Linked DNA regions of Cytobacillus luteolus. Each later gene encodes a partner of the first gene's protein in a complex. Links are inferred from orthologs where the notes say so. Each region holds a gene or a part of one and is shown in the gene's direction. Other genes may lie near its edges.

Region 1 (16,770 bases):
TTCATGGATCAAGCTATACAAATTATGAGACAAAAGAAATTACGTACACTGGTATGCCAAGTGGTATTCTGTTCACTTCTGAAGGGAAAACAATTTATCATGCAGGTGATACGGCTTTATTCTCAGATTTAAAATTAATAGGTGAGAGAAACATCATTGACGTAGCCTTCTTACCAATCGGTGATAATTTCACAATGGGGCCAGAGGATGCAGTACTTGCTGCCGAGTGGTTACATGCAAAAAAAGTAGTTCCCATTCATTACAATACCTTTCCAGTTATTGAACAGGACCCAGTGAGCTTTGTGCAAAAACTAAATACAGATGTAGGACTTGTTCTCAAACCAGGTGAGGGCATAAACTTATAAACAAACTCAAAAAGAAGTACTCTATTTATCGGATCTACTTCTTTTTTTTCCTTCTATGCATAAAATGAAACAAGCATATTTGAAGGAGGAAGAATATGAAAAATAGATTAATACTCTGCTTACTTATTTGTGGTGTTCTACTATATTATGGGTTACCTAGATTGTCTATAAATGCAGGTGGGTTAGAAGCTATCTTTTCTGCTGCATGGATTTTATTTGCGCTTATGGTGATTGGAGGTAATTTAGCAGGATTGTTATATTCTCCAAAAAAGAACAAAGAAAAATCATATAAAGTTAATAAAATGACACAAAACAGACGTAGGCTCCGTCAATATCAATAGGGGACATTGAATAAAAAAATTTTCACCCTTATAATAAAACTAGATAGATTATGGCTACATTAAAGGGTGAGAAGCTTGGCTACAAAACATGAACAAATTTTAGAACATATTGACAGCCTTCCAGTCGGCGAAAAAATATCAGTTAGGCAAATTGCAAAGGATATGAAGGTTAGTGAGGGTACCGCATATCGTGCAATTAAGGATGCTGAAAATAAAGGGTATGTTAGCACGATTGAACGTGTTGGGACAATACGTATTGAAAAAAAGAAAAAAGAGAATATCGAGAAGCTAACATTTGCTGAAGTCGTTAACATTGTTGATGGTCAGGTATTAGGCGGACGAGCAGGTTTACATAAAACATTGAATAAATTTGTAATTGGTGCAATGAAGCTTGAAGCAATGATGCGTTACACTGGGGCAGGAAATTTACTAATCGTTGGTAATAGAACAAATGCCCACGAGTTAGCCTTAAAAGCTGGTGCAGCTGTGTTGATTACAGGTGGATTTGATACAGAAGATCATGTGAAAAAGCTAGCAGATGAATTACAGTTACCGATTATTTCTAGTACTTATGATACGTTTACAGTAGCAACGATGATTAATCGTGCTATTTATGACCAATTAATCAAGAAAGAGATTGTACTAGTGGAGGATATATTAACACCTCTTGAAGCTACTGTTTACTTATCAAATCAAGATAATGTGGGTAGATGGTTTGACTTAAATGTAAAAACTGGTCATAGCCGATTCCCAGTTGTAGATCAACAGCTAAAGGTAGTTGGGATTGTTTCAGGCAAAGATATTATTGGTCAAGAACATTCAACTTTAATTGAAAAGGTAATGACTAAACATCCGATGACTGCCCTAGAAAAGACATCGGTTGCATCAGCATCTCACATGATGGTATGGGAAGGAATTGAGGTCCTACCTGTAGTAGACCAAGGAAATAAATTGCAAGGATTGATTAGTCGTCAGGATGTTTTAAAAGCACTTCAAATGATAGGCAGACAGCCACAGGTTGGGGATACAATCGATGATATAGTAACAAATCGTTTTGTTGAAATTGTTGGAGATAAAAAAGACGAAGAGGTATATCGTTGTGAAGTGTCTCCACAAATGACGAACTATCTAGGTACAATTTCATATGGTGTTTTTACAACGATTGTAACTGAAGCAGCCAATAGGGTATTACGCTCCTATAAAAAAGGAGACTTAGTAATTGAAAACATAACCATTTATTTTATAAAGCCCGTTCAAATTGACAGTATGATTGATATTAAGCCAAAGGTTCTAGAGGTTGGTAGGAAATTTGGTAAGGTAGACGTTGAGGTATATAATGAAGGTGTTGTTGTAGGTAAGGCCTTAATGATGGTTCAAATTATTGATCGCTAAGGGGCTCATATAATAAACGTAACAAAAAAAGGGACTTTCTCCGTCCCTTTTTTCTATGCATTATTTAGCTTGGTTTGCTTCTTCAATCGCTAATGGTAAATAGTATTTGTAAGCTCGATAGCCAGCCCATATACTTCCCCCACCTACAAGTAAGAACACAATTCCTACAACAGTAGAAACCGTCGAGGTATGAAGGAAAAACTGGTTAATTGCAAAGAATAACACAAATAATCCTAAAGCAATGCTTGACTTCGCTGATACCCAGCGCTTTTCAACCGGACGCTTTGTACGGAAATATTTAGCTTTATAGAAGATATAAAAAGATAAAGAGAATATAATTAGTATAACAAAAATAGGCATTTTCAAAATCCTCCTTGATAGTACAACCTATCCTTATTTTACATACAAATTCGCTATAATTCCACCCACAATAATTTGACAGCTTTTTGAACAAAATTTATTACACGATGCTATTTTCTTATTTTATAATAAAGAAAGGTAAATAGTTGAAAAAAAGGTTCTAAAAGGAGCGTAAAATGAAAGATAAAATTTTAGAGGCTATTAAGCAATTTGATACAATTATTATTCATCGTCATGTGCGCCCGGACCCTGATGCATATGGTTCGCAGGGTGGGTTAGCAGAGATGCTAAAAGCATCCTATCCTGATAAGAATGTTCTTATAGCAGGAGAAAATGAAGACTCACTAGCATTTTTAAACAAAATGGATACTATTTCGGATGAAGAGTACGAAGGTGCTTTAGTAATTGTGTGTGATACAGCTAATCAAGAACGAATTTGTGATCAACGCTATGGCTTAGGGGAGTTATTAATTAAAATTGACCATCATCCAAATGACGATCAATACGGAGATGTAATTTGGGTAGATACGAATGCAAGTTCATCGAGTGAAATGATCTATGAGCTATATTTACATGGAAAACAACAAGGTCTTCACTTAAATACAAATGCAGCAAGATTAATATATGCTGGTATCGTAGGTGATACGGGCAGGTTTCTATTTCCAAGTACAAATCCTAAAACGTTCAAATATGCAGGAGAATTAGTTGAATATAACTTTTTATTTTCAGTTTTATATGAAAATCTATATAGTACTAAACCGAATGTAGCTTCCTTAAGTGGTTATATTTTGCAGAATTTCACCCTTACTCCAACAGGTGTGGCATCAGTCATAATTAAGGATGAAATGCTAAAAAAATATAATGTCAAACCAACAGAAGCTTCTCAACTGGTAAGTATCTTAGGAAATATTGAGGGAATTAAGGCATGGGTCTTTTTTGTAGAAGAGGAAGATCAAATCAGAGTAAGATTACGCTCAAAAGGGCCTGTTATAAATCAAGTGGCTAGGCGATATAATGGTGGGGGACATCCTTTAGCGGCAGGAGCTTCAATTTATTCATGGGATGAAGCGGAGCAAGTCGTGAGAGACTTAGAAGAAATCTGTAGTAACGATTAAAAAGTCGCCCTTTTAGCGACTTTTTCTATAAAAAATATGGATAAATGTACTTATGAGGTCTGTTTATTACTTAACCTTTTCAGGAATAAACCATGATCCTACATTTGTAATATCTTCGTGAACTTGCAGATTGAGAGCTTGAATCTCCTTTTTTAAAAGGGTAGCAATCTCGAATGATTCGGCATAAGCAGAATAACCCGCTTTAATTAGGTCAAGCTTTTCCTGTACAATTTTCCGGCGGTTTAAAATTTTCATGACTCATCTCCCCCTATAGTTTATTCTAGAACATTCGTGACATAAGCCTTTGTTAGTTCTATTCTATACATTAGGGGTGAGAAATGCCAGTAATTTTTAGAAAATTTCAACAAATGTTCACAAAAAACAATTAGATTAAATCAATTTTTAGTAATATCTCCATTGTGGTATCGAAGTAAATGGTATAAACTTGAAGGCGATAATTTTTGTCATCAATTTCATATACCTTATTTTCTATAGTTTGTCGTAATAGCTCTTTATTTCGTGAGACAGTTTCAATGTCTTTCGCAATAAGATGATTAAGGTCTTTTTTTACTGCTGTTTTTAATTGATGGATGGTTAGGCCGGCAAGCTCAATTTTCCTTGTGTCCAAAAATTCAATGTCAATTTCTTGGATTTTAAGCTTACTTTTATTTTGTTCATTTAACTTTTCATAGTCCTCTAGAAGTAATTTTTTTTGATCTTTTAAATCATCTATAGTAGCGATCTGTTCCTCCAAAAGTTGGATTTGCTTTTCCTGTAGGACTCCATACATATACAAAAATACGAACCAGCTTATCAATGCACCCATGAAAACTCCTGCGAAAAAACGTTGCCATCCTGGTTTTTTGTAATAAGGTGGTATTCTCATTATGATACATGCTCCTGGGTGAACCACTGTATAATCATCCAACCTGTTTGTGCTCCACCCATCGCTGAAATGATTAAAAGGCTTTGTTTGAAAATATCCTTCGTTTGTCCTTCAAGAATTCCTCGCTCGAAACTGTTAAATGCATCAAAGGTTCCACCAATGGCAGCAACTAACGCCCAGATTTTTAATTTACCCGCAAATTTAAAAATATAAGTCAACGGGGCATCCCCTGATAAAAAAGCTCCAATTCCACCAATTAGCGCTCCTCCTAATAAAACACCAAGCGCGATAAAATAGCTCTGAATAAAGGCTGGAATAAAACCATCATTGAGATCCAACAAAACCATCTCCTTAAAACAGAATAAACGAAAAAACAAATGTTAGTTATATATATGGACAATCATGACTAGTTATGTTTATCTCTGGATGAACTAAAGAAATAAAACCAAGTTCATATTTATTTGTCACTTAATTTCATTAGTTCTATAATTGATATAAATATTTAATAATATTTTTTAAAAAGGTGGGGTAGCTAGTGTCCTTTGTACATCTTCAAGTTAGAAGTGCGTATAGTTTGTTAAATAGTCCGTCCAAAATAGAAGACCTTGTAAGTAAAGCAAAGGCACTTGGTTATAAGGCAATCGCGTTAACGGATGAAAATGTGATGTACGGAGCAGTCCCTTTTTTTAAGGAGTGTAAAAAACAAAACATCAAACCAATTATCGGGTTAACAGTATCCATTATTGGTGATCAATTGGATAGTGAAGAAACCAACACGTCAGCTTTTCCTCTGGTATTGCTTGCTATTAATAGTGCAGGGTACCAAAACCTCTTGAAAATTAGTAGTATAGTTCAATCAAAATCAAAAGCAGGTATGCCTAAGAAGTGGTTACCCTATTATAGTAAAGGCTTATTAGCCATTTCACCTGGACTAGTAGGTGAAATTGAACAATCCATCTTAAAGGATAATGTTGATGTAGCGAAAAGAGTGATAAATACATATAAGAATATCTTTGGTTTAGAAAATTTCTATTTATCAATTCAGGACCATGGTTTAAACGAACAGCAAATGTTAAATAAAAGTCTAATGGAACTCTCTAAGGAGTTAATGGTAAAGCCTGTAGCAACAAATGATGTCTATTATTTAAATAAAGAAGACTCTTTTGCACATGAGTGTCTCATAGCAATTAAGAATGGTAATAAACTATCAGATGATGATCGAATCAAACTACCTAGTGACCAATATTACATGAAACCTATATCAAATATGGTAGAGTTATTTCGGAATTTCCCAGAAATACTCGAAGAAACATTGAATATTTCTAACAGATGTAATGTAGAGATAGAGTTAGGGAAAACAGCATTACCAAAATATCCTACTCCTATGAATGAATGCTCGAATGATTACCTAGAAAAGGTTTGTACAGAGGGGCTAAGGGTAAGGTTCGGAGAAGAAATTAAAACGAATTATCTTGAGAGACTTACATATGAACTAGATGTTATTAAATCTATGAAGTTTAGTGATTACTTTTTAATTGTATGGGATTTTATGAAGTTTGCACATTCAAATGGGATATTAACTGGACCTGGTAGAGGTTCTGCAGCAGGGTCACTAGTTGCGTATGTTCTTAATATTACAGATGTCGATCCTATAAAGTATCAGTTACTATTTGAACGGTTTTTAAACCCAGAGAGAATCTCCATGCCTGATATTGATATTGATTTTCCAGACAATCGACGAGATGAAGTAATAGCCTACGTTGCTCAAAAATACGGTCAACTACACGTTGCTCAAATTATTACCTTTGGAACTTTAGCAGCTCGGGCGGTACTTAGAGATGTTGGACGGGTTATGGGGATTCCACCGAAGGAAGCAGATTATATATCAAAACAAATTCCATCAAGTTTAGGTATAACACTTAAACAGGCGATTAAAGAATCAAACTCTTTACGCGAGTATATAAGTAGCTCTGAACTTGGTAAAAGACTATATGAGACTGCCATAAAACTAGAAGGTCTTCCTAGACATACGTCCACACATGCTGCAGGAGTTGTTATTAGTGAAGAACCTCTTACTAACTTGGTGCCAGTTCAAGAAGGACATAACGAAACCTATCTTACTCAATATTCAATGGACATTCTTGAGGAATTAGGACTGTTAAAAATGGATTTCCTCGGCTTGCGTAACTTAACGATTTTGGATAATATTCTATCCTACATTCGAAAAGAAACAGGGAAAAGGATCCAATTAAACAACATACCTTTCAATGACGCTAAGACATATGAACTATTGAGTAGCGGGGATACTACTGGGATTTTCCAATTGGAATCAGGAGGTATGAGAAAAGTTCTTGAAAATCTTGAGCCGACTAACATAGAAGACATTGTGGCTGTAAATGCACTCTATCGTCCTGGTCCAATGGAAAATATTCCAACTTATATAGAACGAAAACATGGTCGTGAACAGATTGTCTATCCGCATGAAGACTTGAAAGAAATATTAAAAACGACTTTTGGTGTAATTGTTTATCAGGAACAAATCATGCAAATCGCAGCTACTATGGCTGGTTTTTCATTAGGTGAAGCTGACCTTTTACGAAGGGCTGTTAGTAAAAAGAAGAAAGAAGTTCTTGATGAAGAAAGGGAACACTTTGTAAAGGGCTGCTTAAATAAGGGGTATACTCTTGAAACATCCCATTCAACCTATGATTTAATTGTCCGTTTTGCAAATTACGGATTTAACAGGAGTCATGCAGTTGCATACAGTATCATTTCCTATCAATTAGCCTATTTAAAAGCAAACTACCCACTCTATTTTACTGCAGCATTACTTACAAGTGTGATAGGAAATGAAGATAAGATTTTTCAGTACAGTAGAGAAGCAAAACAAAAAGGTATAAAACTATTACCTCCATCTATTAATAGCAGTAGTTTTCCTTTTACAGTGGAAAAAGGTTACATCAGGTTTAGTTTAGCAGCTATAAAAGGAGTAGGAGTTGCTGCACTAAGAGAAATACTTCAGGTGAGAAAGCAGAAAAGATATAGTGATCTTTTTGATTTTTGTATGAGGACTTCAACAAAAAACGTAAATAGAAAAACACTTGAAATGCTAATCTCTTCAGGAACTTTTGATGAATTTGGGGAGGACCGCGCAACGTTATTAGCGTCATTAGATTTAGCAATAGAACATGCAGAATTAGTTCGGCCAAGTGAAGATGGGCAATTCGACCTATTTATGAATGATGAATTTAATTTAAAGCCTAAATATATTAAAGTTGATCCATTTTCTCCGGAAACTAAACTGAAGTTTGAAAAAGAAGCACTTGGATTCTATTTATCAAGTCATCCGACTACCCCATACGAACCACTATTCAAAAAGATGCTTGCCAAACCTATTGTGGAGCTAGCTCCATCTAAGTTCGATACATCTGTGAAGCTAGGAGTTTATATAACAAATGAACGAACCATTCGTACAAAAAAAGGGGAAGTAATGGCATTCTTAACACTTAGTGATGAATCAGGAGAGATTGAAGCGGTTACTTTCCCAACTATTTATCGAAAGTTTTCTACCAAACTACAAAAAGGTACAGTAGTGTTAGTTGAAGGGAAAATCGAGTTAAGGGACCAAAGGCAGCAGTTAATCGTAAAAAATGTAGTATCTATTGAAGAACTAAAGTCAATGAAAGAAGAATCGTCCTCCTTGTATCTTAAAATTGAACCAATTCATAAAGAAGGATCTACTATACAAAATATACACGCGATTTTAAAAAAGTACCATGGTTCAACACCAGTCATCATCTATTATGTGGATGAGAAGAAAACATATAAGCTACAAAAGGATAGTTGGATAAATAGTAGTGAAGAGTGCCTTAATAGGTTAAAGGAATTAGTAGGAGAAAAAAATGTTGTATTAAAAAAACATTAATCTTTACATAAAACAAAATTATGTTATATTGTAAAGGTATCAGTGTGGTCTGACCACTTTTGGAATTTTTATTTTATGGCTAGTATTTATACAATGATGTAATTTACCTTTTTTAAAATTAGGTTGTGTTAAAGCCTAGTGTAAGTTGACCCACTTGTTGATTTCTGCGGAAAGCGAATGCCTGCAGCAGAAATCAACAGGTTGTTTTACATAGCCTAAAACTATGAGGAGTGAAAATAATGACCCTACGTGAAGAAGCATTACATATGCACCTAGTAAATAAAGGGAAGTTAGAATCAAAATCAAAAGTTCCTGTTAGAAATGCAAAGGATTTAAGTTTAGCCTACTCACCTGGAGTGGCCGAGCCTTGTAAAGCAATCTATGATGATAAAAATAAGGTTTATGATTATACAATGAAAGGTAATATGGTAGCCGTTGTTTCTGATGGAACTGCCGTATTAGGCCTTGGCAACATAGGACCAGAGGCAGCTCTTCCGGTTATGGAAGGTAAAGCAGTGTTGTTTAAGAGCTTTGCTGGTGTTGATGCATTTCCTATCTGTCTAAATACTACAGACATAGATAAAATTGTCGAAACTGTAAAATTACTAGAACCAACATTTGGTGGAGTGAATTTAGAAGATATTGCTGCACCTAATTGTTTTGTTGTTGAAGAACGATTAAAGAAAGAAACAAATATCCCAATCTTCCACGATGATCAACATGGTACTGCAATCGTTACAGTTGCTGGACTAGTGAATGCATTAAAATTAGTTGATAAAAAGATGTCTGAAATTAAAGTAGTAGCAAACGGTGCTGGTGCAGCAGGAATCGCTATTATCAAGCTTTTATATCGTTATGGTGTAAGAGATATTATTATGTGTGATACTAAAGGAGCTATCTACGAAGGCAGACCGTACGGAATGAATTCAGTTAAAGAAGAAGTAGCTAAATATACAAACAATGCACGAGCAGAAGGTTCGCTGCAAGATGTAATAAAGGATGCAGACGTATTTATCGGGGTTTCTGTGGAAGGAGCACTTACTGCAGAAATGGTTTCAAGTATGAATTCGGATCCAGTTATTTTTGCAATGGCTAATCCAAACCCTGAAATTATGCCAGAAGAAGCAAAGGCTGCAGGTGCTAAAGTTGTGGGGACAGGTCGTTCAGATTTTCCAAACCAAGTAAACAATGTTTTAGCGTTCCCGGGTATTTTTAGAGGTGCACTCGATGTTCGTGCAACTCATATTAATGAACAGATGAAAATTGCTGCTGTTGAAGCAATTGCGAGCTTAGTCTCTGAGGAAGAGTTAAGTCCGGATTATGTTATTCCTGCCCCATTCGATGCTCGTGTTGCCCCGGCAGTAGCTGCAGGAGTAGCAAGAGCTGCAATGGAAACAGGAGTTGCAAGAATAGTAGTGGACCCTGAAGATGTGGCAGAAAAAACACGTAAATTATCTATTATAGGTAAAGGCGAGTGATTCAAGAAGGTGACCTCTTCAAATTCGAAGGTATATATTGAAATATTAAAACAAATACGTTCTATCATTGTGGCAGACGGACTTGTTGCCGGAGATAAAATTCCGTCCGAACGAGAGCTATCCGAACGCTTAAAGGCTGGAAGATCTTCTGTACGAGAAGCATTACGTTCTCTGGAACTCCTAGGTATTATTGAGACAAGAAGAGGAGAAGGCACTTTTATAAAAAATTTTGGAGACCACCAGCTTGTTCAAATATTAGGCACGTATATATTAGAAGATGTAAAAGTTAAAAAAGATTTAATTGAAACAAAGTATTTAATTGAACGTGATAGTATTGTTTTAGCCTGCGAGAGAATGAGCGAGAAGCAATTACAAAGTCTTAGTGAACTTATTAATACGACAGAATTTACACGTCATGAGTTTTTTAGCGGAGTGGTAAAGGGAATTAATAACAGTTTATTTCTACGACTTTGGCAAGTGATTAGTGAGTATTTCCTAGTGCTACAAGTCCAAGACCCTACTAAAAATAATAAATCACTCTATCAAGAACTACTTGATGCTTTTTCTTCAAAAAATGTGGAAAAAGCATTACATATCTATGAAAAGCTCGCAATTAAAGAAATTGTCGAATAACGTATGACATGTTTCAACAAAATGTTTGGGCTTGTTTCGTTACAGTAATAGAGAGAGGGAACTAAAGAAAGATTGCTTTGTTCTATTATCTCTATATAGTCCGTAAACTGTAGGGTTGCTATTAAGTAAGGGAGGTTTATGCTTGTTAAAAGATATATTTGTAAAGAAGAAAAAGTATGCTTCTATTCCATCTGAACAGGCAAAGCAAGATGTACCTGAAGGAATAATGACAAAATGTCCAAACTGCAAGAAGATCATGTATACTAAAGAATTAAATAAAAATTTGCGAGTGTGTATGAATTGTGACCATCATCATATGATGAATTCACATGACAGACTCCAAAGTTTACTAGATGAAGGTTCATTCATGGAATATGATAGAGAATTGCTCTCTCAAAATCCATTAGGATTTCCTGATTACCTTGAGAAACTTGAAAAAGATAGAAAAAAAGCTAGAATTAATGAGGCTGTTGTAACTGGTGAAGGTAAAATAAACGGTAACAAAACGGTTATTGCCATTATGGATTCAAGTTTTAGAATGGGGAGTATGGGTTCAGTAGTAGGAGAGAAAATTACGAGAGCCATTGAAAAAGCATCAGAATTAGGTGTGCCTTTTATTATCTTTACAGCCTCAGGCGGAGCGAGAATGCAGGAAGGCGTTTTAAGTTTAATGCAGATGGCAAAAACAAGTTCAGCGTTAAAAATGCATAGTGATAAGGGTGGATTAATCATTTCAGTTATGACTCACCCAACAACAGGTGGAGTTTCTGCTAGTTTTGCCTCTTTAGGAGATTACAATTTTGCAGAACCTGGTGCTTTAATAGGATTTGCAGGTAGAAGAATTATTGAACAAACGATTCGTGAAGATCTACCTTCTGATTTCCAAACTGCGGAGTTTCTTCTTAAGCATGGACAATTGGATGCAGTTGTTCATCGTCAGGATTTGAAAGAAACACTTGCTAATGTACTAGATATACACCAACCTGGAGGTGAGTTGAATTGGTAGGAGAATTGGAATTTGAACGTCCGGTTATAGAATTAAGGAAAAAAATCTCAGAGTTAAGAGAGTTTACGAAAAATACAGATGTAGATTTAACGGATGAGTTAGAGAAGCTAGAAGGTAGACTAGCAAAATTAGAAAACGAGATTTATGGAAACATGAAGCCGTGGGACAGAGTTCAAATAGCACGACATCCAGAACGTCCTACCTCTCTCGACTATATTAAGCGACTGTTTACGAATTTTTTAGAATGTCATGGGGACCGCTACTATGGAGATGATGAAGCAATTGTTAGTGGAATTGCAAAGTATCATGGTCTTCCTGTTACAATAATTGGTCACCAACGTGGGAAAGACACGAAGGAAAACATTCGTCGCAATTTTGGAATGCCTCACCCAGAGGGGTATCGTAAGGCTCTTCGTTTAATGAAACAAGCGGAAAAGTTTAACCGCCCTATCATTTGTTTTATTGACACTAAGGGTGCATATCCTGGGAAGGCAGCAGAAGAGCGTGGTCAAAGTGAAGCGATAGCAAAAAATCTATTTGAAATGGCCGGTCTAACCGTTCCAGTTGTATGCATTGTAATAGGTGAAGGTGGAAGTGGTGGAGCTTTAGCGTTAGGAGTTGGGAATCATATACATATGCTAGAGAATTCCACTTATTCTGTTATTTCTCCAGAAGGTGCAGCTGCATTACTTTGGAAAGATGCTAGTTTAGCAAAGAAAGCAGCAGAGACGATGAAAATTACAGCTCCAGATTTAAAAGAGCTTGGAGTAATTGATGAAATTATCCCTGAGGTTAAAGGTGGAGCTCATAAGGATGTTGAAACACAAACTGCACATATTGACCGTGTATTGAGAGAGTCACTTTCATTATTAACTAAAATGGGGAAGGTTGAATTAGTTAAACATCGTTATGAAAAGTTTAAATCGATTGGTGAATTTCAGAGTACGAATGATTATATAGGTGTACAGTAATATTGCCAAGAACGTGCGATTCCATTATCGGGGCACGTTCTTTTGGTTTTGATACTTAAGAATATTATCTTTCATTAAAGAAACAATAAATAAGTATAAAAACATTCTCAACTACTCTTCACTTTATTGTTGTAAATTTGACACATAGTTTTCTATGTATTCATTTATCACTCTATTGTCTTCAATAATTCTTCATGGTATGTTAAACAATGAATAGTAGCAACGCACTCATGTGAATGCATATAGGAATGTTACATATCGAACTAAATTAACCTGAGGTGAGACTATGAAAAAAATTGGTGTACTAACTAGTGGTGGAGATTCGCCAGGAATGAATGCAGCAATTAGGGCTGTTGTTCGTAAAGCAATTTTTCATAACATTGAAGTATACGGTGTATACCAGGGGTATCAAGGATTAATAAACGGTCAAATTAAAAAGCTTGAACTTGGTTCCGTAGGTGATATAATCCATCGTGGTGGTACTATGCTATATACATCCCGATCTGAAGAGTTTAAAACAGCAGAGGGCAGGCAAAAAGGAATTGAACAACTAAAAAGCCTTGGCATAGAAGGACTAGTTGTAATTGGTGGAGACGGTTCTTATCGTGGCGCAAAAAAACTAACAGAACATGGATTTCCATGTGTTGGTGTACCTGGAACAATTGATAATGATATTCCAGGAACTGACTTTACGATTGGTTTTGATACTGCGCTTAATACAGTAATTGATGCAATTGATAAAATTCGCGACACGGCTACATCTCATGAGCGTACATATGTTATTGAAGTTATGGGTCGACATGCTGGGGATATTGCACTTTGGTCAGGTTTGGCAGGAGGTGCTGAAACAATTCTTATCCCTGAAGCTGATTATGATATGAATGATGTAGTTTCTCGTTTAAAAAGAGGACATGATAGAGGTAAGAAACATAGTATAATTATTGTTGCTGAAGGTGTTGGAAGTGGAGTAGACTTTGCCAAAGAGTTAACCGAAGCAACTCAATTAGAGACGAGAGTCAGTGTGCTTGGCTATATTCAACGTGGTGGTTCACCTACTGCATTTGACCGTGTTCTAGCTAGCCGTTTAGGTGCTCGAGCTGTAGAGTTATTAATAGAAGGTAAAGGTGGACGCTCTGTAGGTATCGAGAATAATAAGCTGGTTGACTATGATATTCTAGAAATTCTTGAAAGACCACATAAGATTGAGGAAAATATGTATCAATTATCAAAAGAATTGTCTATTTAGAATGGGTGTGGAATCGTTTCCACAATTGATAGAGGAGGTAGTTCAAAAATGAGAAAAACTAAAATTGTATGTACAATAGGTCCCGCGAGTGAAAGTGTAGAGATGCTTACAAAGTTAATTGAGGCGGGTTTAAATGTAGCCAGACTTAACTTCTCACATGGTGACTATGAAGAGCACGGGGCGAGAATAAAAAACATTCGAGAGGCTTCAGAAAAAACAGGTAAAACGGTTGCTATACTTCTTGATACCAAAGGTCCAGAGATTCGTACTCATACTATGGAAAATGGGGCAATTGAATTAAAAGAAGGCTCAACAATTATTGTTTCCATGACCGAAACAGTAGGAACGCTTGAAAAATTTTCAATTACATACCCTGGTTTAATAGAAGATGTGAATATTGGCTCAAAAATTTTATTGGATGATGGATTAATTGGTCTAGAGGTTCTTTCAATTGACCACCAAAATCAAGAGATTACGACGAAAATACTAAACACCGGAACCCTTAAAAATAAAAAGGGTGTCAATGTTCCAGGGGTGCAGGTAAAACTACCAGGCATTACTGAAAAAGATACAAATGATATTATCTTTGGGATTGAACAAGGTGTGGATTTTATTGCAGCTTCGTTCGTACGACGTGCTTCAGATGTACTTGAAATTCGTGATCTTCTAGAAAAGCATAATGCCTCAACTATTGAAATTATTCCTAAGATTGAGAATCAAGAAGGTGTTGACAATATTGATGAAATTCTTGAGGTGTCTGACGGTTTAATGGTCGCTCGTGGTGACTTAGGAGTAGAGATACCAGCTGAAGAAGTACCATTAGTACAAAAGGAGTTAATCAAGAAATGTAACGCCTTAGGTAAACCTGTAATTACTGCAACTCAAATGTTAGATTCAATGCAACGTAATCCTAGACCTACACGTGCAGAAGCAAGTGACGTGGCTAACGCTATCTTTGATGGGACAGATGCAATTATGCTTTCTGGAGAAACAGCGGCTGGAAATTACCCTCAAGAAGCTGTTCAAACAATGCATAATATCGCATCACGTGCTGAAACAGCATTACAATATCGTGAAATGCTTTCTACTCGTAGTAAGCAAAGTGGAATTACAATTACAGATGCAATTGGTCAATCTGTGGCACATACTGCTTTAAATCTAGATGTTTCTGCAATCATAACACCTACTGAAAGTGGTCATACTGCTAAAATGATTTCAAAATATAGACCTAAGGCACCTATCATCGCTGTTACAACTAGTCCATCAGCATCTAGAAGATTAGCACTTGCATGGGGAGTATATCCACAAGCTGGAAGCATAGCAACATCAACAGATGAGATGTTAGATATTGCTGTTCAAGAAGGGATACAATCTGGTATCATTACACCAGGGGACTTAGTTGTGATAACTGCCGGAGTACCAGTCGGTGAAACGGGCACAACTAACCTTATGAAAATTCATGTGGTTGGTGATGTGATCGTGAAGGGACAAGGAATTGGTAGAAAAACAGCGTATGGCAAAGCTATCATTGTTAAGTCTGGTGAGGAAGCTAATCGCAAAATGGAAGATGGAGCGATCCTTGTTACTGTTGGAACAGACCGTGATATGATGCAAGCACTTGAAAAAGCCTCTGCTCTGATTACAGAAGAGGGTGGGCTAACAAGCCATGCTGCAGTTGTAGGACTTAGTTTAGGTATACCAGTAATTGTAGGTGTAGAAAATGCTACAACACTTATAAAGGACGGGCAAGATATTACTGTAGACGCGTCACGTGGCGTGATTTACGATGGTCATGCTAGTGTGCTTTAATTTAAATAAATGAACGTTAATGTTTAAAGAGAAGGGATGATCTTTCCTTCTCTTTTTGTTTTTCTAAGCATATAATAGTGGGACAAGAATAATTTTGTTATAAAGAGATTCGGGGGTTAAGACAATGTTTCGTATACTTTTTGCACTGATTATAATTGTTCCGGCATTAGAAATTGGATTACTTGTGTTCTCTGGAAATACAATTGGGGTATGGCCAACCATTCTATTAATAATCGCCACTGGTGTAATAGGAGCATGGTTAGCAAAAAAACAAGGAATAGAAGTTCTAAAAAAGGCACAGGAGGACATATCCTACGGATACCCACCAGCCAATGCTATTATGGATGGTATTTGTATTTTAATAGGAGGAACACTACTATTAACTCCCGGTTTTATAACAGATGCATTAGGATTTTTTCTGTTGTTACCACCTACTAGAAATACCATAAAGCCATTGATTGGAAGGATTATTCAAAGAATGATAAATAACGGTCAGTTTACCATTATTAGAAGATAACATATGAAGAAAAGAGGGGAAGCTCAATGAGTCATCCCCTCTTTTTTTATGCAGATTTATTGTTGATAATAAAGCTCCATAAGTCCCTAAATACCCCAGCAGTACTGAGGGTTTTTATGATTACAAGTAAAACTGGGCCGATAATTAAACCTAGAAATCCAAATAATTTAAAGCCAACGAATAAGGAAATGAGTGTTGCTAATGGGTCTAACCCAATACTTGAAGATAAAATTTTAGGCTCCATAATTTGTCTTTGGACAATGACGATTACATAAAGAACGCCCAACCCTAAGGCTAAATGTACATCTCCACTTAATGCAGAATAGATGATCCAAGGTACAAAGACTAGCCCTGTTCCTAAGTATGGTAACACATCAACTATACCGATTAATAAAGCAATGGTGATTGCGTAATCTACTCGTAAGACAAGTAATCCAATTAAGACAATAACCGTAGTAATAGAAATCAATGTAGCTTGTGCTTTAATAAATCCAAATAAGGCTTTTTGTAGATCAACAAAAACGGTTTTGCCTGACGTACGAGCCTTTACTGGAAGTATTTTTCTTCCGATACCTACTAGACGATCCCAATCCTTACTGATAAAAAACGTAGCTAATAAAGAAAAAATTAGTACTGTTGCAGCGTTTGGAAGCCAACCTAAGAAGTTAGGAATATTTTGTAAGATTGTTTGAATAAATTGCCCAACATTTGTGGCAACTGTTGTCC
Region 2 (16,713 bases), on another replicon or contig:
GATTAGCGTGCTCTAATGAGTTTGTAATGTCATAAATTGTGCTTGTTTGATTTTGTACGCCTGATGCGATTTCAGAAATAGCAGTGTCCATTTTCTCAGATGCAAAGTAACTTTCCTTACTTTGATTACTCACTTGTTTAATGGTTGTAGAGATAATCGCAGTATGATCCTCTAGTTGCTTCCTTCTTTCTAAGTCATTAACAAGCATTTCCTCAGTCTTTGACTGAGCTAACAAGATATTTTTAGACAACTGGTCAGCCATTTTTAATTGAAAGGATAGTAGAATTGTTACTAGTAAAAATAGGAGATAGATGGTTCCATAATTTTTTGTTTCTAACACTAGTTCAGAATGATGCAAATAGGTAAAAACAGTTAATATTAGTAACCCCAAACCAGCTCCAAGAAAGAGAGTAGAGCGCTTCATGTAAATGGCAGACGTAGCTAAAATAAAATAAACGAGAAAATAAGCTGTTGGCGAGATACTACTTTGCATAATTGTAAAGATGACAGTTGCTACAAACAAAATGGCGATGTACGGAATGGCTGTTATAAAACGATTTGTGTAATGCAGAAAAGCAACTACTGAAACTCCGATAAATCCTCCAATAATAATAGATAAAATGAGAGCAAGTTCTTTTCCTAATGCAATATCAACAATGGCAGCTAGAATAACAGATACGAAGGTTGCTTTAACAACTAGCCCATTTTTACGAATTAAATCCTCTATTTTCATTTTTTCAAGAGAAAACATGAAACACTCCTCCACAATACAAATTAATTATTGATGGATAATTTCGACTAATTTGTAAACAATCCTTCTTTTTTTTACAAAAAATGTTGAAATATGATTGAAATAGGAAAGCGTTTCCAAATTACTTAATAAATTTTAGGTAAATTCAACTAGACTAACATATTGCTATTGAATTCATTGAAGATAGTATCGTATCATATTAGTAGGTGGTACTAATACTAACATTTAATTTTAAAATATGGTATTCTTAAAGTAAGATGGATCGATATGAACTAAGGAGTGTAATGGATGCTTAAAATTCAAGAAATACGCGAACTAATTAAACTTGTAGACCAATCTTCTATTGATGAGTTTACTTTCGAACATGATGGCTCAAAAATTAAAATGAAAAAACATAACGACAATACTGGGTCAGTAATGAAACATGTAAATCAAGAAGTACAACAAGCTCCAGCAGCTGTTCAGGAAACTGTTCAACAAGCACCTACTGCTGTGGCAGCACCTGTAGCTGTACAAGCAGAGGCTCCAAAATCGGTAGAAGCAGCATCAACAGAAAACTTACATAAAATAACTTCACCAATGGTAGGAACTTTTTATGCAGCTCCATCACCTGATACCGAAAACTATGTTAAGGTTGGAGACCGCGTAAATACGAATAAAGTTGTTTGTATTGTGGAAGCTATGAAACTTTTCAATGAAATTGAAGCGGAAGTTAATGGAGAAATAGTTGAGATTTTAGTGAAAAATGGACAATTAGTAGAGTACGGACAACCACTATTCCTAGTTAAACCTGAATAAAGGGAGACTGCTATGATTAAAAAATTGTTAATTGCAAACAGAGGAGAAATTGCCGTTAGGATTATTCGAGCGTGCAAAGAATTAGGTATAGAAACAGTTGCTGTTTTTTCTGAAGCAGATCGTGAAGCCCTTCATGTCCAACTTGCAGATGAAGCCTATTGTATCGGGCCTACTGCCTCAAAAGATAGCTATCTAAATGTTACGAATATCATTAGTGTAGCAAAGCTTACTGAAAGTGAAGCTATTCATCCGGGTTATGGATTTTTGGCTGAAAATGCAGACTTTGCGGAGCTTTGTCGTGAATGTAATATTACATTTGTTGGGCCTAGTCCTGAAGCTATTTCAAAAATGGGGACAAAAGACGTAGCTCGTGAAACGATGAAGCAAGCGGGTGTACCGATTGTTCCAGGTTCACAAGGGATTATTAAGGATACAGATGAAGCAATTGCTTTGGCTAACGAGATGGGTTATCCTGTCATCATTAAGGCAACTGCAGGTGGCGGTGGAAAAGGGATCCGCGTTGCTAAAACAGAGGAAGAGTTAGTAAAAGGAATCAATATAACTCAACAAGAAGCAGCCACTGCATTTGGAAATCCAGGTGTATATATTGAAAAGTACATACAGGATTTCCGTCATGTTGAAATACAAGTATTAGCAGATAATTTCGGAAATGTGATACACTTAGGTGAACGTGATTGCTCCATTCAACGCCGATTACAAAAGTTGGTTGAGGAAACTCCATCTCCAGCTCTTGATGCTACGACAAGAGAAAAAATGGGAGAAGCTGCTGTTAAGGCAGCAGCAGCAGTTAATTATTCTGGTGCTGGAACAGTTGAGTTTATTTACGATCACAATGCAAATAAATTCTACTTCATGGAGATGAACACTCGTATTCAAGTAGAACACCCTGTAACAGAGATGGTTACGGGCGTTGACCTAATTAAGGAACAAATTAAAGTGGCTTCTAATGAAAAGTTATCTATTACGCAAGAAGATGTAACCTTTACTGGTTGGTCGATTGAGTGTAGGATAAATGCAGAGAATCCTGAAAAGAATTTCATGCCTTCACCTGGAAAAATTGAAATGTACTTACCTCCTGGTGGATTAGGAGTTCGTGTTGATTCAGCAGTATATCCAGGCTATGTGATTCCACCATTTTACGATTCGATGGTTGCAAAATTAATTACATACGGTGCAACTAGAGAAGAAGCAATTGCTAGAATGAAGCGTGCATTAAGTGAATTTGTCATTGAAGGTCCTGGTGTTCACACGACAATCCCGTTTCATTTAAAGCTACTAAATCATGAAAAGTTTGTAGATGGTCACTTTAATACAAAGTTTCTTGAATTATATGAGGTAATGAAGTCATAAACTATTACTGGAGGTGCTAGTTATGTCAGAGAATAACGTGTTAGAAATGAATCAAGGTAACAATAGCTTAGGTAAAGTTGAAATTGCACCAGAAGTGATTGAAGTTATCGCAGGAATTGCAGCTTCTGAAGTAGATGGCGTAGCACAGATGAGAGGAAATTTTGCATCTGGTGTAGCTGAAAGACTTGGTAAGAAGAATCACGGTAAAGGTGTAAAAGTAGATTTAACAGATAACGGTATTACAATTGATGTTTTCTGTGCAATGAAGTTTGGGATTTCTATTCCTAACGTTGCTCAAAAGGTTCAAGATAATATTCGTCAAGCACTGTTAAATATGACGGCACTAGAAATCGACGAAGTTAATATTCATGTTGTTGGTGTATTGTTTGAAAACCAAAAGCAAGAGCAGCAATACGAACAAGAAATGTAAACAAAATTTATTAACCTATGGGGGTCTGCGCATTTTGCGTTGACCCCTATTTTATTATAAAAGAAAAATATGCTATTATCTAAAGTGGAATAGTCGACAAACTTCGTACATAAAGGAGAAAAGAGTAAATGAAACGACGTACAGCAAGAGAAAGAGCACTACAGGCTCTATTTCAAATAGATTTAAGTGACAATGACCCAAGAGAAGTTATCACAAATGTGTTAATGGAAGGGGAAGAAAGCGATCCTTTTCTAGAGCAGCTTGTTTTAGGGGTAGTTGAAAACAAAGAAGAGATAGATACCATACTACGTGCTAACTTGGAGAAATGGACACTAGAGCGCGTAGCTAATGTAGATCGTTCCTTACTCCGCATGGCCATTTTTGAAATGAAATATATCGAGGAAATACCAGTAAACGTAAGCATGGACGAAGCAATCGAACTAGCAAAAACATTTGGGGATGACAGTTCAAGTCGCTTTATTAATAGTATCTTATCAAAAGTAAAAGAAACATTATAAATGCTCTTTCGTATGGTTTGTTGTTTAAATTTCAGGCTCTAAGTTGATTGGAGGGGAAGGCACTTGACTCCTGCGGGAAGTAGAGGAAAGGTCGAGACCCCGCAGACCGAAGGTTGAGGAGGCTCGACTTCCTCCCCGCGGAAAGCAAGTGCCTGGACCGGAAATCAACGGACTTTATTAAGAGTGCAATATAAAGATTTGTTTAGTTAGTCTAGTTTCATCTGTCTTTGTAAGTTTTTATATAAAAAATACAATACATATAGGGAGAGATTCAGATGACAGCTCAAATTATTAGTGGTAAAGAGGTTGCAGCAGAAATAAGAGGTAGAATTTCAGAAGACGTACTACGTTTAAAAGAAACAGGAATCATACCAGGATTAACTGTAATTTTAGTAGGAGATAACCCCGCATCTAGATCATATGTTACAGCAAAACAAAAAGCTTGTAATGACACAGGAATACATTCCACATTACTCGAATTTCCAGAAACCATGACTGAAACGAATTTACTAAACGAAATAACAAAGCTGAACAATGATCCAGAAGTGCACGGAATTCTTGTACAATTACCTTTACCAAAACACATTAATGAATTGGCTGTTATCGAGCATATTTCACCTAATAAAGATGTAGATGGATTTCACCCAATAAATGTAGGCAGAATGATGACAGGTCAAGACGCGTTTCTACCTTGTACACCATTTGGAATTGTAGAAATGGTTAAATCAAAACAAATACCGATTGCTGGAAAACATGTGGTCGTTATTGGTAGAAGTAATATAGTTGGTAAGCCAGTAGGACAACTTTTCTTAAAGGAAAATGCTACTGTTACTTATTGTCATTCAAGAACAACGAATCTCAAAGAAATCACAAAACAAGCGGATATTCTTATTGTAGCAGTAGGTAAAGCCCACTTTATCGATGGTGAATATATAAAAGAAGGTGCAGTGGTAATTGATGTAGGCGTTAATCGTCTCGATACAGGAAAACTTGTTGGCGATGTGTTATTTGAAGATGCAAGTCATGTTGCCGGGTACATTACACCTGTCCCAGGTGGGGTTGGTCCAATGACAATTACAATGCTACTTTACAATACAATTTTATCAGCAAAAACAAGTTCAGAGCAAATGAGTAATATATAGGCTCTCAAGGGGTTTTTTTATGAGTGAAGTTAGGTACCTAACCGTTACAGCTTTAACCAAATACATAAAACGTAAATTTGATGTTGATCCACACCTTCAGGATGTATTAGTGAAGGGGGAAATTTCGAACTTTAAGGCCCACAGTCGTGGGCATATGTATTTTACGATAAAGGACCAAAATGCCAGAATACAAGCAGTCATGTTTTCTGGCCAAAACCGTAACATGAAATTCACACCTGAGGATGGCATGAAGGTGCTAATTAGGGGAGAAATTTCTGTTTTTGAAAGTAATGGAAATTATCAAATTTATGTAAAAGAGATGCAACCTGATGGGATTGGTAATTTATACTTAGCCTTCGAACAGCTAAAAAAACAGCTAGAACAAGAAGGTCTATTTCATTCAGATTATAAAAAACCAATCCCAAAATTCCCAACATATATTGGAGTCATTACTTCGCCAACAGGTGCAGCTATACGAGATATTTTAACTACCATAAAGAGGCGTTATCCAATCGGGAAAGTGATTATCCTCCCTGCTTTAGTTCAAGGACAAAACGCTCCTTCTTCTATTGCTAATGCCATTTCTACAGCAAATAACTTAGGTTACTTAGACGTTTTAATCGTTGGTAGAGGTGGAGGATCTATAGAAGAACTGTGGGCATTTAATGAAGAAGTCGTTGCCAGGGAAATTTTTAAATCCGAAGTTCCAGTAATATCAGCTGTCGGACACGAGACTGATTTTACAATAGCAGATTTTGTGGCGGATTTACGTGCACCAACCCCGACTGCAGCTGCTGAGCTTGCAGTACCACATATGGTAGATTTAGCGGATAAGCTTTTATCAAGGAAAACACGTTTAATTAGAGCACTTAAGTCCACAATTGGCTATGAACAAGAACGGTTTAATAAATTACAAAATTCCTATGCTTTCAGGCATCCAAAAAATCTTTATGTACAAAAGGAACAACAGCTTGACCGCCTATACGAACGATTAGAAAGAGCGGGAACGAGAAACTTAGAAAGAAACCAGGAGAAATTTGAACGGTTATCCGTTCGACTTGAACATAATCACCCTGAGGAGCAAATCAAAAAGGCAAATGAACGTTTCTTGCAGGTTAAGAAAATATTGCAAAAAGAAGTGAAACAAATTGTAAATCAAAAACAATTTATGTTTTCTTCTACCCTTTCAAAATTAGAGGCATTAAGTCCTTTGAAGATAATGGAACGAGGCTACAGTCTGGTATATGATCAGCAGGAAGCACTGGTGAAGAGTGTGAAGGGTGTAAAAGCTGGGGAGTCTTTAAGCGTACAGTTACAGGATGGTAAAATTGATTGTAAAGTTGTTGGTGTAGAGGAGAGGACATTACATGACTGAAGAAAAACAAATGACATTTGAAGATGCCATGGAAAAGTTAGAAGAGATTGTAGAACGATTAGAAGAAGGCGATGTTCCTCTTGAAAAAGCGATTAGTTACTTTCAAGAAGGAATGAAATTATCAAAGCTGTGTCATGATAAGCTTCAAAACGTTGAGAAACAAATGGATCAAATTTTACGCGAAGATGGAAAGCTAGAGCCCTTCACTATTCAGGGGGATGAATAGAGTGACCACATCAGATTTTGAAAAGTTCCTTGCTCAAAATAAAGAGATGATTGAAGCAAGTCTTCCTGTTATGATTGAACGCTTGCATTCACCAGAAGTATTAAAAGAAGCGATGATGTATTCACTAAAAGCTGGGGGTAAGAGAATAAGACCATTATTATTATTTGCTACCCTTGATAGTTTCAAAAATTGTTTCGAAATTGGCTTACCTGTTGCCTGTGCAATTGAAATGATTCATACCTATTCTCTTATCCATGATGATTTACCAAGTATGGACGATGATGATTTAAGAAGGGGAAAACCGACAAATCATAAGGTATTTGGAGAAGCAAATGCAATATTAGCGGGAGATGGACTGCTTACATACAGTTTTCAACTGATATCAGATATGGATCATTCAGAGGTTACACCACAAATGAAGCTAGACCTTATTACTAACCTAGCAAAGGCAGCAGGGCCTGAAGGGATGGTAGGCGGTCAAATTGCTGATATGGAGGGAGAAGGGAAGAACTTAAGCTTAGAAGAGTTAGAGTATATCCATATCCATAAAACAGGGAAGATGCTAGCGTTTAGTGTAATTGCTGGTGCTATTCTTTCAAAGGCAAGAAATGACCAAATTCAAAAATTAGAAAGCTTTGCTTATCACATTGGGCTAGCTTTTCAAATTAGAGATGACATTCTTGATATTGAAGGTACTGAGGAGAATATAGGTAAACGTGTTGGCAGTGATCAGCTTAATGAAAAAAGTACCTATCCATCTCTACTTACAATGGAAGGCGCGAAGGATAAGTTAACATTTCATATTGATGAAGCAAAAAACATATTAGCTAGCATAGAGTTAGAAAATACAGATAAGCTTTTAAAGATTTGCGATTTGATTGCTACACGTAATCATTAAGGATTAAATTGAGGCAAGAAAATGTTTATGGTATACTCATAGTGGTAAATTCTATTAGTATACGGCAACTATTATCTTTATTTAAATAGTGAAAACAGATTGATGTCAATATACTTAGAATTGCCGTTATCACGCAGGTGTTAACGGCTATTTTTACAATTAGAAAAAGTTATATTAAAATGAACTAAAATCGATTCAATTAATTGGAAATTACAATGAAATTAAATGAAAGTGAGTGGTCTATTTGGATCTTTCATCAATAAAAAGCCCTCAATTCCTAAAAAGTATGAACAATGAGCAGCTAGAAAAGCTTAGCTCTGAGATCCGTCAATTTTTAATTGAGAAGCTTTCAGCTACTGGAGGGCATATAGGTCCTAATTTAGGTGTAGTTGAATTAACAATTGCACTACATAAGGAGTTTGAGAGTCCAAAAGACAAGTTTCTTTGGGATGTTGGTCATCAATCGTATGTTCATAAGATTCTTACAGGTAGAGCCTGTGAATTTGATACATTAAGACAATATAAAGGATTATGTGGGTTTCCAAAGCGTATTGAAAGTGAGCATGATGTTTGGGAAACAGGCCATAGTTCAACTTCTTTATCTGCAGCAATGGGAATGGCGGTTGCAAGAGATCTGAAGAAATCCAAGGAATTTGTTATTCCAATTATCGGCGATGGTGCATTAACAGGCGGGATGGCACTAGAAGCATTAAATCATATTGGACATGAAAAGAAAGATATGATTGTTATCTTAAATGATAATGAAATGTCAATTGCACCGAATGTTGGTGCACTACATTCAGTATTAGGTCGCTTACGTACTGCAGGGAAATACCATTGGGTTAAAGATGAACTAGAGATGCTACTTAAAAAAATACCAGCGGTTGGTGGAAAGCTTGCGACAACAGCTGAACGTGTGAAGGATAGCCTCAAGTATCTACTAGTTTCAGGTGTATTCTTTGAAGAACTCGGCTTTACTTACTTAGGACCAGTTGATGGACATAACTTTGAAGACTTATTTAGTAACCTTCAATATGCTAAAAAGACAAAAGGTCCAGTGCTTTTACATGTTATAACAAAGAAGGGTAAAGGCTATCACCCTGCTGAATCTGATACGATTGGGACTTGGCACGGTACGGGTCCTTATAAAATTGAGACAGGGGACTTCGTTAAATCAACTACTACAGCTCCAGCATGGAGTGCTTTAGTAAGTGAAACAGTCAGAAAGGTAGCTAGAGAGGACGAACGAATAGTTGCTGTAACTCCTGCAATGCCTGTTGGTTCAAAGCTCGAAAAATTTGCTCAGGAATTCCCGGACCGAATGTTTGACGTAGGGATTGCCGAACAACATGCAACCACAATGGCAGCTGGACTAGCAACCCAAAATATGAAGCCTTTTTTAGCGATATATTCAACATTCTTACAACGTGCATACGATCAAGTTGTTCACGATATTTGTAGGCAAAACTTAAATGTTTTTATCGGAATAGACCGTTCCGGGCTGGTAGGTGCAGATGGAGAAACACATCAAGGTGTGTTTGATATTGCGTTTATGCGTCATATTCCTAATATGGTTCTTATGATGCCAAAGGACGAAAATGAGGGTCAACATTTAGTTTATACAGCATTAAAGTATGATGATGGTCCTATTGCACTTCGTTATGCAAGAGGTAATGGACTAGGTGTTAAAATGGACGATGAGCTAAAAACAATTCCAATCGGCTCATGGGAAGTAGTAAAAGAGGGTGAAGATGCAATTATTCTTACCTTTGGTACAACCATTCCGATGGCGCTAGAGGCTGCTGAACAACTTGAAAAGGAAGACTTTTCAGTAAAAGTGATAAATGCAAGATTCATCAAACCAATGGATGAGACTATGCTTCATGAGATCTTTGCTCAGAACATTCCAGTTTTAACACTTGAAGAAGCAGTATTACAAGGTGGGTTTGGTAGTGCGGTATTAGAATTTGCCCACGATCATCACTATCAGTCTGTAATAGATAGAATGGGTATTCCCGATAAATTTATTGAACATGGTAGCGTGAATGCTCTGTTAGAAGAGATTGGATTAACGACTGAAGAAGTTATCAATCGAATCCGTAAAATAACACCTATAAAACAAAAGAGGGCTTGAAAAAAGAATGGGTACTAAAAAAGAACGACTTGATGTACTTCTGGTTGAGCGTGGATTAATTGAAACGCGTGAAAAAGCAAAACGTACCATTATGGCAGGGCTTGTTTATTCAAACGAGGTTAGGTTAGATAAGCCAGGAGAAAAAGTAGAAATAGATATCCAGCTTACGGTAAAAGGAAATGTCATTCCCTATGTTAGTAGGGGAGGGTTAAAGCTTGAAAAGGCCTTGAAGGAGTTTTCTCTCGATATTTCAAACAAAATCCTATTGGATATTGGTTCATCTACGGGAGGTTTTACGGATTGCGCCCTCCAAAATGGTGCATTAATGTCTTATGCAGTAGATGTAGGATATAATCAGTTGGCTTGGAAACTTCGTCAGGATGAGCGTGTGGTTGTAATGGAAAGGACAAACTTTCGATATGTCACACCGGCCGACTTAAGTAAAGGAATGCCACAATTTGCTTCAATTGATGTTTCCTTTATTTCCTTGAAACTAATTTTACCAGTTTTAAAAACACTTTTAGTAGCTGACAGTGATGTAGTTGCTCTCGTAAAACCCCAATTCGAAGCAGGCAGAGAGCAAGTCGGAAAAAAAGGAATCGTACGAGATGCAAAAGTACACGAACAAGTACTCTCAACGATCATCGATTTCTCAATTGGACAGGGCTATGATTGTAAAAATGCGTCCTTCTCACCAATAACCGGTGGCGATGGTAACATCGAATTCCTTCTACATCTACACTGGACTGGACACAAGGAAACTGGAGAAAAACAACTAAAAAAATCAGTAGAAACCATAGTTGCCGAAGCCCATGCAACATTAAAAGCAAATAAAGAAACAACAGGAGAATGACGTTTATCGTTATTCTCTTTTTTTTCTATTTAATACTTTAGGTAACTTTAATACTATGTTGATTTCCCCTGAAGGTACGAGACTCCTGCGGGAGTAGCGCGTCAAAGTGAGACCCCACAGGCGCAAATCGCCGAGGAGGCTCACGGACCGCCCTCGGAAAGCGAGGTCCTTCAGCGGAAATCAACAGGCAAGTTTTACTATCCCTATTTAGACAACATACTTCGACAAAAATAGGAAAAAATACCGAAAAAAATGTACTTTTTTTCAAATTTCATATAACATAACAGGTATAAACATACAACATTTTTGAATAATGGTGAGGTGAGAAAATGAATAAAGGTCAAAGACATATTAAGATTAGAGAAATCATTGCAAACAATGATATCGAAACACAGGACGAACTAGTGGATATCTTAAAAAATGGTGGCTTTAATGTAACCCAAGCAACCGTATCAAGAGATATAAAGGAACTTCACCTTGTTAAAATACCTATGTTGGACGGAAGATACAAGTATAGCCTACCAGCAGACCAACGGTTTAATCCGCTACAGAAGCTTAAAAGGTCACTTATGGATGCATTCATTAGAATAGACAGTGCTGGTCATATGTTGGTTATGAAAACAATGCCTGGTAATGCAAATGCAATTGGTGCCCTAATTGATAATCTAGACTGGGATGACATTTTAGGAACAATTTGCGGAGATGATACAATCCTTATTATCTGTAGAACGCCAGAAGATACTGAAATTATTTCAAAACGCTTCTTAGACATGCTGTAAACGATTTAAAAATAAAGTCTAAGGTGAGATTATATGTTAGCTGAATTATCAATAAAAAATTTCGCAATTATAGAATCACTCTCTATTTCATTTGAAAAAGGCTTAACAGTTTTATCAGGAGAAACTGGTGCTGGTAAGTCCATTATCATCGATGCCATTCATCTACTCGTTGGTGGTCGTGGATCTGCAGAATTTGTTAGGTACGGTGAGAATAAAGCAGAGATTGAAGGGCTTTTTTTATTAGAAGATGTTCATCCTTGTTATGATAAAGTTAAAGAATTTGGCATTGATGCCACAGAAGGTATGGTTGTTTTACGAAGAGATATTTTGAGTAATGGAAAAAGTGTCTGTAGAATCAACGGAAAGTTAGTGACTATTTCCATTCTTCGTGAAGTTGGCAGAACATTAATGGATATTCACGGACAGCATGAGCATCAAGAGCTTATGAATTCGGAACTACACCTTTCTTTGCTTGATCAGTACGGGGGAGAAGTGGTTGATGAGGCTTTAACAGAATATAGAGACATCTATAAGCAATATACCGAACTTAAACGAAAACTAAAGGAATTAAGTGAGAATGAGCAGGAAATGGCTCATCGCTTAGACCTTTTACTGTTTCAGCATAAAGAAATAGAGAAGGCGAATTTAGTAATCGATGAAGACATTCAACTTCTTCAAGAGAGGAAGAATATCTCTAATTTTGAGTCTATTTTTGAAGGGCTCAATAAAAGCTACGAAGCACTAAGCGGGGATCAAAAAGGCCTAGACTGGTTGGGACATGCTATGGGTCACACAGAAGATATTTCTGAAATTAATGATTCATTAAAAGAAATACATGAAACTATCTCCAATAGTTACTACCTACTTGAAGAAACACTATATAAAATCCGTCAACAGTTAGATGCTTTGGAATTTGATCCAAATAAATTAGATTTAATTGAAAGTAGATTGAATGAAATTGGTCATTTAAAGAAAAAATATGGACAGACGGTTGGAGATATTATAGAGTATGCTGCAAAAATAGAGGAAGAAATCGAGAAAATCCAAAATAGAGATCATCACGTAGATAACATTAAAAAAGATCTAACCTCCGTAACCGATGATCTAAGTCTAGAAGCTAAAAATCTTACATCCATTCGTAAGAAGTTTGCAGTTGAATTAATCCAGGCCATCCATCGAGAACTTCGTGAACTATACATGGAAAAAACTGTTTTTGATATTTACTTCAAACAGGTAAAAGGTTCCTATGAGGACCCACTCTTAGATGGGGAAAATGTAAAGTACACCTTAAATGGGAATGATGAGATAGAATTTTATATTTCAACAAACCCTGGTGAACCGATGAAGCCCTTGGCGAAGGTTGCTTCTGGTGGAGAATTATCGAGAATTATGCTAGCGATGAAGAGTATTTTTTCTAAGCATCAAGGAATCACCTCGATTATTTTTGATGAGGTTGATACAGGTGTAAGTGGAAGGGTTGCACAATCAATCGCCGAGAAGATACATCGTGTTTCTATTGACTCACAGGTGTTGTGTATCTCACATCTTCCACAAGTTGCTGCAATGGCTGATACCCATCTATTTATTGCAAAACAATCAGAAGATGGGAGAACAAAAACCTCAGTTACACCATTAAATGAGGAAGAAAAAATAAAAGAAATTGGTCGTATGATTTCAGGAGTAGAAATTACAGATTTGACAAAGGAACATGCCAAGGAACTCCTTGGTTTTGCAACGAAAATAAAACAAAATTGAAATGCTATCCAAAAAGGGTAGCTTTTTTTAACCTCATTTCGGTTATAATTGTTCCGTTCTAGGGTCAAATTAAAGAATGTAGCCAAAGAAATTTTGGTGTGGGATTTAGGAGCGAGGAGAGTGAAGTGGATTGAATAGAGACAGAATGAGAAAACTTATAGGTACATTTCTCCTTGTTTCACTAGTCGCTTTAGGATTTTGCACGCCCTTAAAGGAATATATAGCAATACCAAAAGAATTAACGGTTTTTGAAGGGCAGAATAGCAAATTCGATCTTTCAGTACCAGTATCAGCCACATTAAATAGCGATAGCGATTCGATGACACTAAACAAGGAATCAGACTCACTTACGCTAAATACGCATGATAGTGGAAGAGGACAAATGCTTTTAGAATTAGCAGGTCTTCCCATTAAAAAAGTTGATGTTAATGTATTATCCGATTTTAAGGTTATACCAGGTGGTCAATCAATCGGAGTAAAACTGAATACTGTTGGTGTCCTTGTGGTTGGACATCACCAGATTGAAACGCAAGATGGTAAGAAATCTCCTGGAGAAATTGCAGGTATTCAAGTAGGAGACATTATTACAGAAATAAACGGTACAAAAATTGAAAAAATGAGTGATGTTACACCGTTTGTACAAGATGCAGGTAAAACAGGAAATCCCCTAAATTTAGTCATTTCTAGAGAAAATGAAAAATTCGAAACCAAATTAGTACCTCTTAAAGATAAGAATGACCATGCCTATCGTATCGGTTTATATATTAGAGACTCAGCGGCTGGAATAGGGACAATGACATTTTATCACCCAGAATCAAAAAAATACGGAGCATTAGGACATGTGATTTCTGATATGGACACCAAAAAACCAATTGTTGTCCAAGACGGACAAATTGTTCGTTCCACAGTTACATCTATTCAAAAAGGTAGTAACGGAGATCCTGGAGAGAAACTAGCGCGCTTTTCGGGTGGAAAAGATGTAATCGGTACAATTACACGTAATAGTCCATTTGGAATCTTTGGTGTTCTTTCAAAGGAAATTAAAAATGGAGTTATGGACAAACCAATGCCAATCGCTTTATCACATCAGATTAAAGAAGGCCCTGCAAAAATTTTGACAGTGGTTGATAACGATAAGGTTGAAGAATTTGACATTGAAATAATGAGTACAGTACCTCAAAAATTCCCTGCGACTAAAGGGATGGTTATCAAAATCACAGATGAAAAACTTCTTTCGAAAACTGGTGGGATTGTTCAAGGAATGAGCGGAAGTCCAATCATTCAGGATGGAAAAGTCATCGGGGCAGTAACCCATGTTTTTGTTAATGACCCAACATCAGGTTATGGTGTGCATATTGAATGGATGCTAAATGAGGCTGGGATCAATATTTATGAAAAAGATGGACAAAAAGCGAGCTAAATTTGCTCGCTTTTTCTTTGGAATTATGTTAAAAATATAGGTAAGTAAAGATAATTCGACAAAATCACAATGATTCAATTGTCAAATGGCGTATTTAGTCGAAAAACAGAGGAAATAGGAGAAAAAAATAGATTTTCTAGATTTTTTACTAATTTTTTAAAAAAATAGAGGATTTTATATTGCATTGTCGAATTCTTCCTTTAGAATAAATATATAACACAAAATATTTCGGACTTAGGAAATCGAGGAGGAAGAATTGTGAAAAAAATTAAGGTGTGTGTGGTTGATGACAACCGCGAGCTTGTAAGTTTATTAGAGGAGTACATTTCTAGCCAAGATGATATGGAAATTCTTGGTGTAGCATATAATGGTCAAGAATGTTTAAACATCCTAAAAGATAATGATCCAGACGTTCTGGTTCTAGATATAATTATGCCTCATTTGGACGGATTAGCGGTATTAGAGAAATTACGTGACATTAAAAAGGATAAACAACCAAATGTCATTATGCTAACTGCTTTTGGTCAAGAGGATGTTACCAAAAAAGCGGTTGATTTAGGTGCATCTTATTTCATCCTAAAACCGTTTGATATGGAGAATCTTGCTAGTCATATTCGACAAGTGAGTGGAAATGCAGCACCAATTGTTAGACGTTCAGGTTCAACTTACAGAACTTCATCTATTCAGTCTACAGCTGAATCTAAGCCAAGAAACTTGGATGCGAACATAACAAGCATTATTCATGAAATAGGAGTACCAGCTCATATTAAAGGTTACCTATATTTACGTGAAGCGATCTCAATGGTTTATAATGACATTGAACTATTAGGTTCTATTACTAAAGTTCTATACCCTGACATTGCGAAGAAATACAATACCACAGCTAGCCGTGTTGAACGTGCAATTCGTCATGCAATTGAAGTAGCATGGAGTCGTGGTAATATCGATTCGATTTCTTCTTTATTTGGTTATACAGTGAGCATGACAAAGGCAAAGCCTACAAATTCCGAATTCATCGCAATGGTAGCCGATAAGCTTCGTTTAGAGCATAAGGCTTCTTGAGAGGGTAAGGACGAATAGACTTTAATTGAAATTATATTTTTAAATAAAATAAAGCCCAATTAATCAAAAAAAGATTAATTGGGCTTTTTCTTTTATTCATTATTTTTTGAAGCCTCATCCTTTTTATCAAGCTCCATCATTTTCTGAATAAGAATATGCTGTGGCATGTGCATGATTTGTTCAAGTGGAACATTTAATGCCTTTGCTAATCTCTGAGCTGTTTCTGCGGATATTTGTAATGGTCGCATTTTGGTAGCCTCCTACATTTACTATGTAGTAAGTATATCAAAAAAACGGAGGTTATTCTTATGACAAAGATTTTTGCCCATAGAGGTGCTTCTTCTACACATCCTGAAAATACGATGGAAGCCTTCAAGGAAGCTTTGAGAGTCGGAGCAGAGGGGATTGAGTTGGATGTGCAATTAAGTAAAGACGGTGTCGTTGTTGTCATTCATGATGAAACAGTAAACAGGACAACAAATGGGAAAGGGTGGGTCAAAGAATATACGTATAAGCAATTACAGAAATTTGATGCAAGCTATAAATTCTCTAAAAAACTAGGTGTTTGTAGAATTCCCTCATTAGAAGAGGTTTTTAGTTGGGCAACTGATAATAATATGATTCTTAATGTAGAATTAAAAAATGGATTAGTGGAGTATGAAGGCATTGAGGAAAAGGTGTTGGAACTAATTTATAAATATAATTTATCTAACCGTGTAATCATTTCATCTTTCAATCATTACAGTATGGTTAAGTTTCATCAGCTTGCTCCTGAAATTGAAACAGCACTTATTTATATGGAGGGGATTTATAAACCTTGGGAATACGCAGCTACATTAGGAGCAGGAGCTATCCATCCTTACCATCCTGTTGTAAAAGAGGAAACAGTGAAATTATCTCATGACCTAGGTATTGCCGTAAGGCCTTTCACTATTAATAAAATCGAATTGATGAAAAAGTTTGCAAGCTTTGGATGCGAGGGAATTATAACAGATGATCCTAAGAAAGCTATATCTGTGCTTAGATAAACTATATTCAGTGTTAAGGTTATTCGCTAGAATCCACGAGACTCCTGCGGGAGTAGCGTGTCAACGGGAGACCCCACAGGCGCAGAGCGCCGAGGAGGCTCCCGGACTGCCCGCGGAAAGCGAGTGGATTCTAGCGAATAACCCCTTGAACCCTTCCAAGACACTATAAAAAG

The links.
Region 2: the proteins of accD (region 1) and accB are in contact, whole or in part, in a solved structure (PDB 8UXZ), measured with the Escherichia coli proteins. The link is inferred for Cytobacillus luteolus from one-to-one orthologs.

The regions. Positions count from the first base shown.
Region 1 is NZ_JAGGKM010000004.1:320,973-337,742, reverse strand. What follows is about bases 9,719-12,569. They hold accD (acetyl-CoA carboxylase, carboxyltransferase subunit beta), read left to right. Parts: upstream 9,719-10,637; coding sequence 10,638-11,501; downstream 11,502-12,569. Other genes in these bases: accA (acetyl-CoA carboxylase carboxyl transferase subunit alpha), read left to right, coding at 11,495-12,472; J2Z26_RS13655 (FadR/GntR family transcriptional regulator), read left to right, coding at 9,872-10,495; ystJ (NADP-dependent malic enzyme), read left to right, coding at 9,719-9,862. Also shown: J2Z26_RS13705 (metal-dependent hydrolase), read left to right, coding at 1-365; J2Z26_RS13700 (hypothetical protein), read left to right, coding at 461-706; J2Z26_RS13695 (DRTGG domain-containing protein), read left to right, coding at 782-2,098; J2Z26_RS13690 (YtpI family protein), read right to left, coding at 2,159-2,458; J2Z26_RS13685 (DHH family phosphoesterase), read left to right, coding at 2,635-3,573; J2Z26_RS13680 (YtzJ family protein), read right to left, coding at 3,640-3,828; sporulation membrane protein YtrI, read right to left, coding at 3,959-4,501; sporulation membrane protein YtrH, read right to left, coding at 4,459-4,797; dnaE (DNA polymerase III subunit alpha), read left to right, coding at 4,995-8,384; more of ystJ, read left to right, coding at 8,624-9,718; pfkA (6-phosphofructokinase), read left to right, coding at 12,759-13,718; pyk (pyruvate kinase), read left to right, coding at 13,767-15,527; J2Z26_RS13630 (FxsA family protein), read left to right, coding at 15,652-16,044; sporulation integral membrane protein YtvI, read right to left, coding at 16,091-16,770.
Region 2 is NZ_JAGGKM010000003.1:19,915-36,627, forward strand. What follows is about bases 1-2,794. They hold accB (acetyl-CoA carboxylase biotin carboxyl carrier protein), read left to right. Parts: upstream 1-1,039; coding sequence 1,040-1,549; downstream 1,550-2,794. Other genes in these bases: J2Z26_RS08480 (methyl-accepting chemotaxis protein), read right to left, coding at 1-751; accC (acetyl-CoA carboxylase biotin carboxylase subunit), read left to right, coding at 1,562-2,794. Outside these bases: more of accC, read left to right, coding at 2,795-2,920; J2Z26_RS08495 (Asp23/Gls24 family envelope stress response protein), read left to right, coding at 2,943-3,350; transcription antitermination factor NusB, read left to right, coding at 3,479-3,868; bifunctional methylenetetrahydrofolate dehydrogenase/methenyltetrahydrofolate cyclohydrolase FolD, read left to right, coding at 4,144-5,010; xseA (exodeoxyribonuclease VII large subunit), read left to right, coding at 5,030-6,385; J2Z26_RS08515 (exodeoxyribonuclease VII small subunit), read left to right, coding at 6,378-6,611; J2Z26_RS08520 (polyprenyl synthetase family protein), read left to right, coding at 6,613-7,509; dxs (1-deoxy-D-xylulose-5-phosphate synthase), read left to right, coding at 7,754-9,643; J2Z26_RS08530 (TlyA family RNA methyltransferase), read left to right, coding at 9,651-10,496; ahrC (transcriptional regulator AhrC/ArgR), read left to right, coding at 10,826-11,275; DNA repair protein RecN, read left to right, coding at 11,309-13,030; SpoIVB peptidase, read left to right, coding at 13,161-14,450; sporulation transcription factor Spo0A, read left to right, coding at 14,709-15,512; J2Z26_RS08555 (YycC family protein), read right to left, coding at 15,605-15,760; J2Z26_RS08560 (glycerophosphodiester phosphodiesterase), read left to right, coding at 15,821-16,540. UniProt on the Escherichia coli protein: This protein is a component of the acetyl coenzyme A carboxylase complex; first, biotin carboxylase catalyzes the carboxylation of the carrier protein and then the transcarboxylase transfers the carboxyl group to form malonyl-CoA.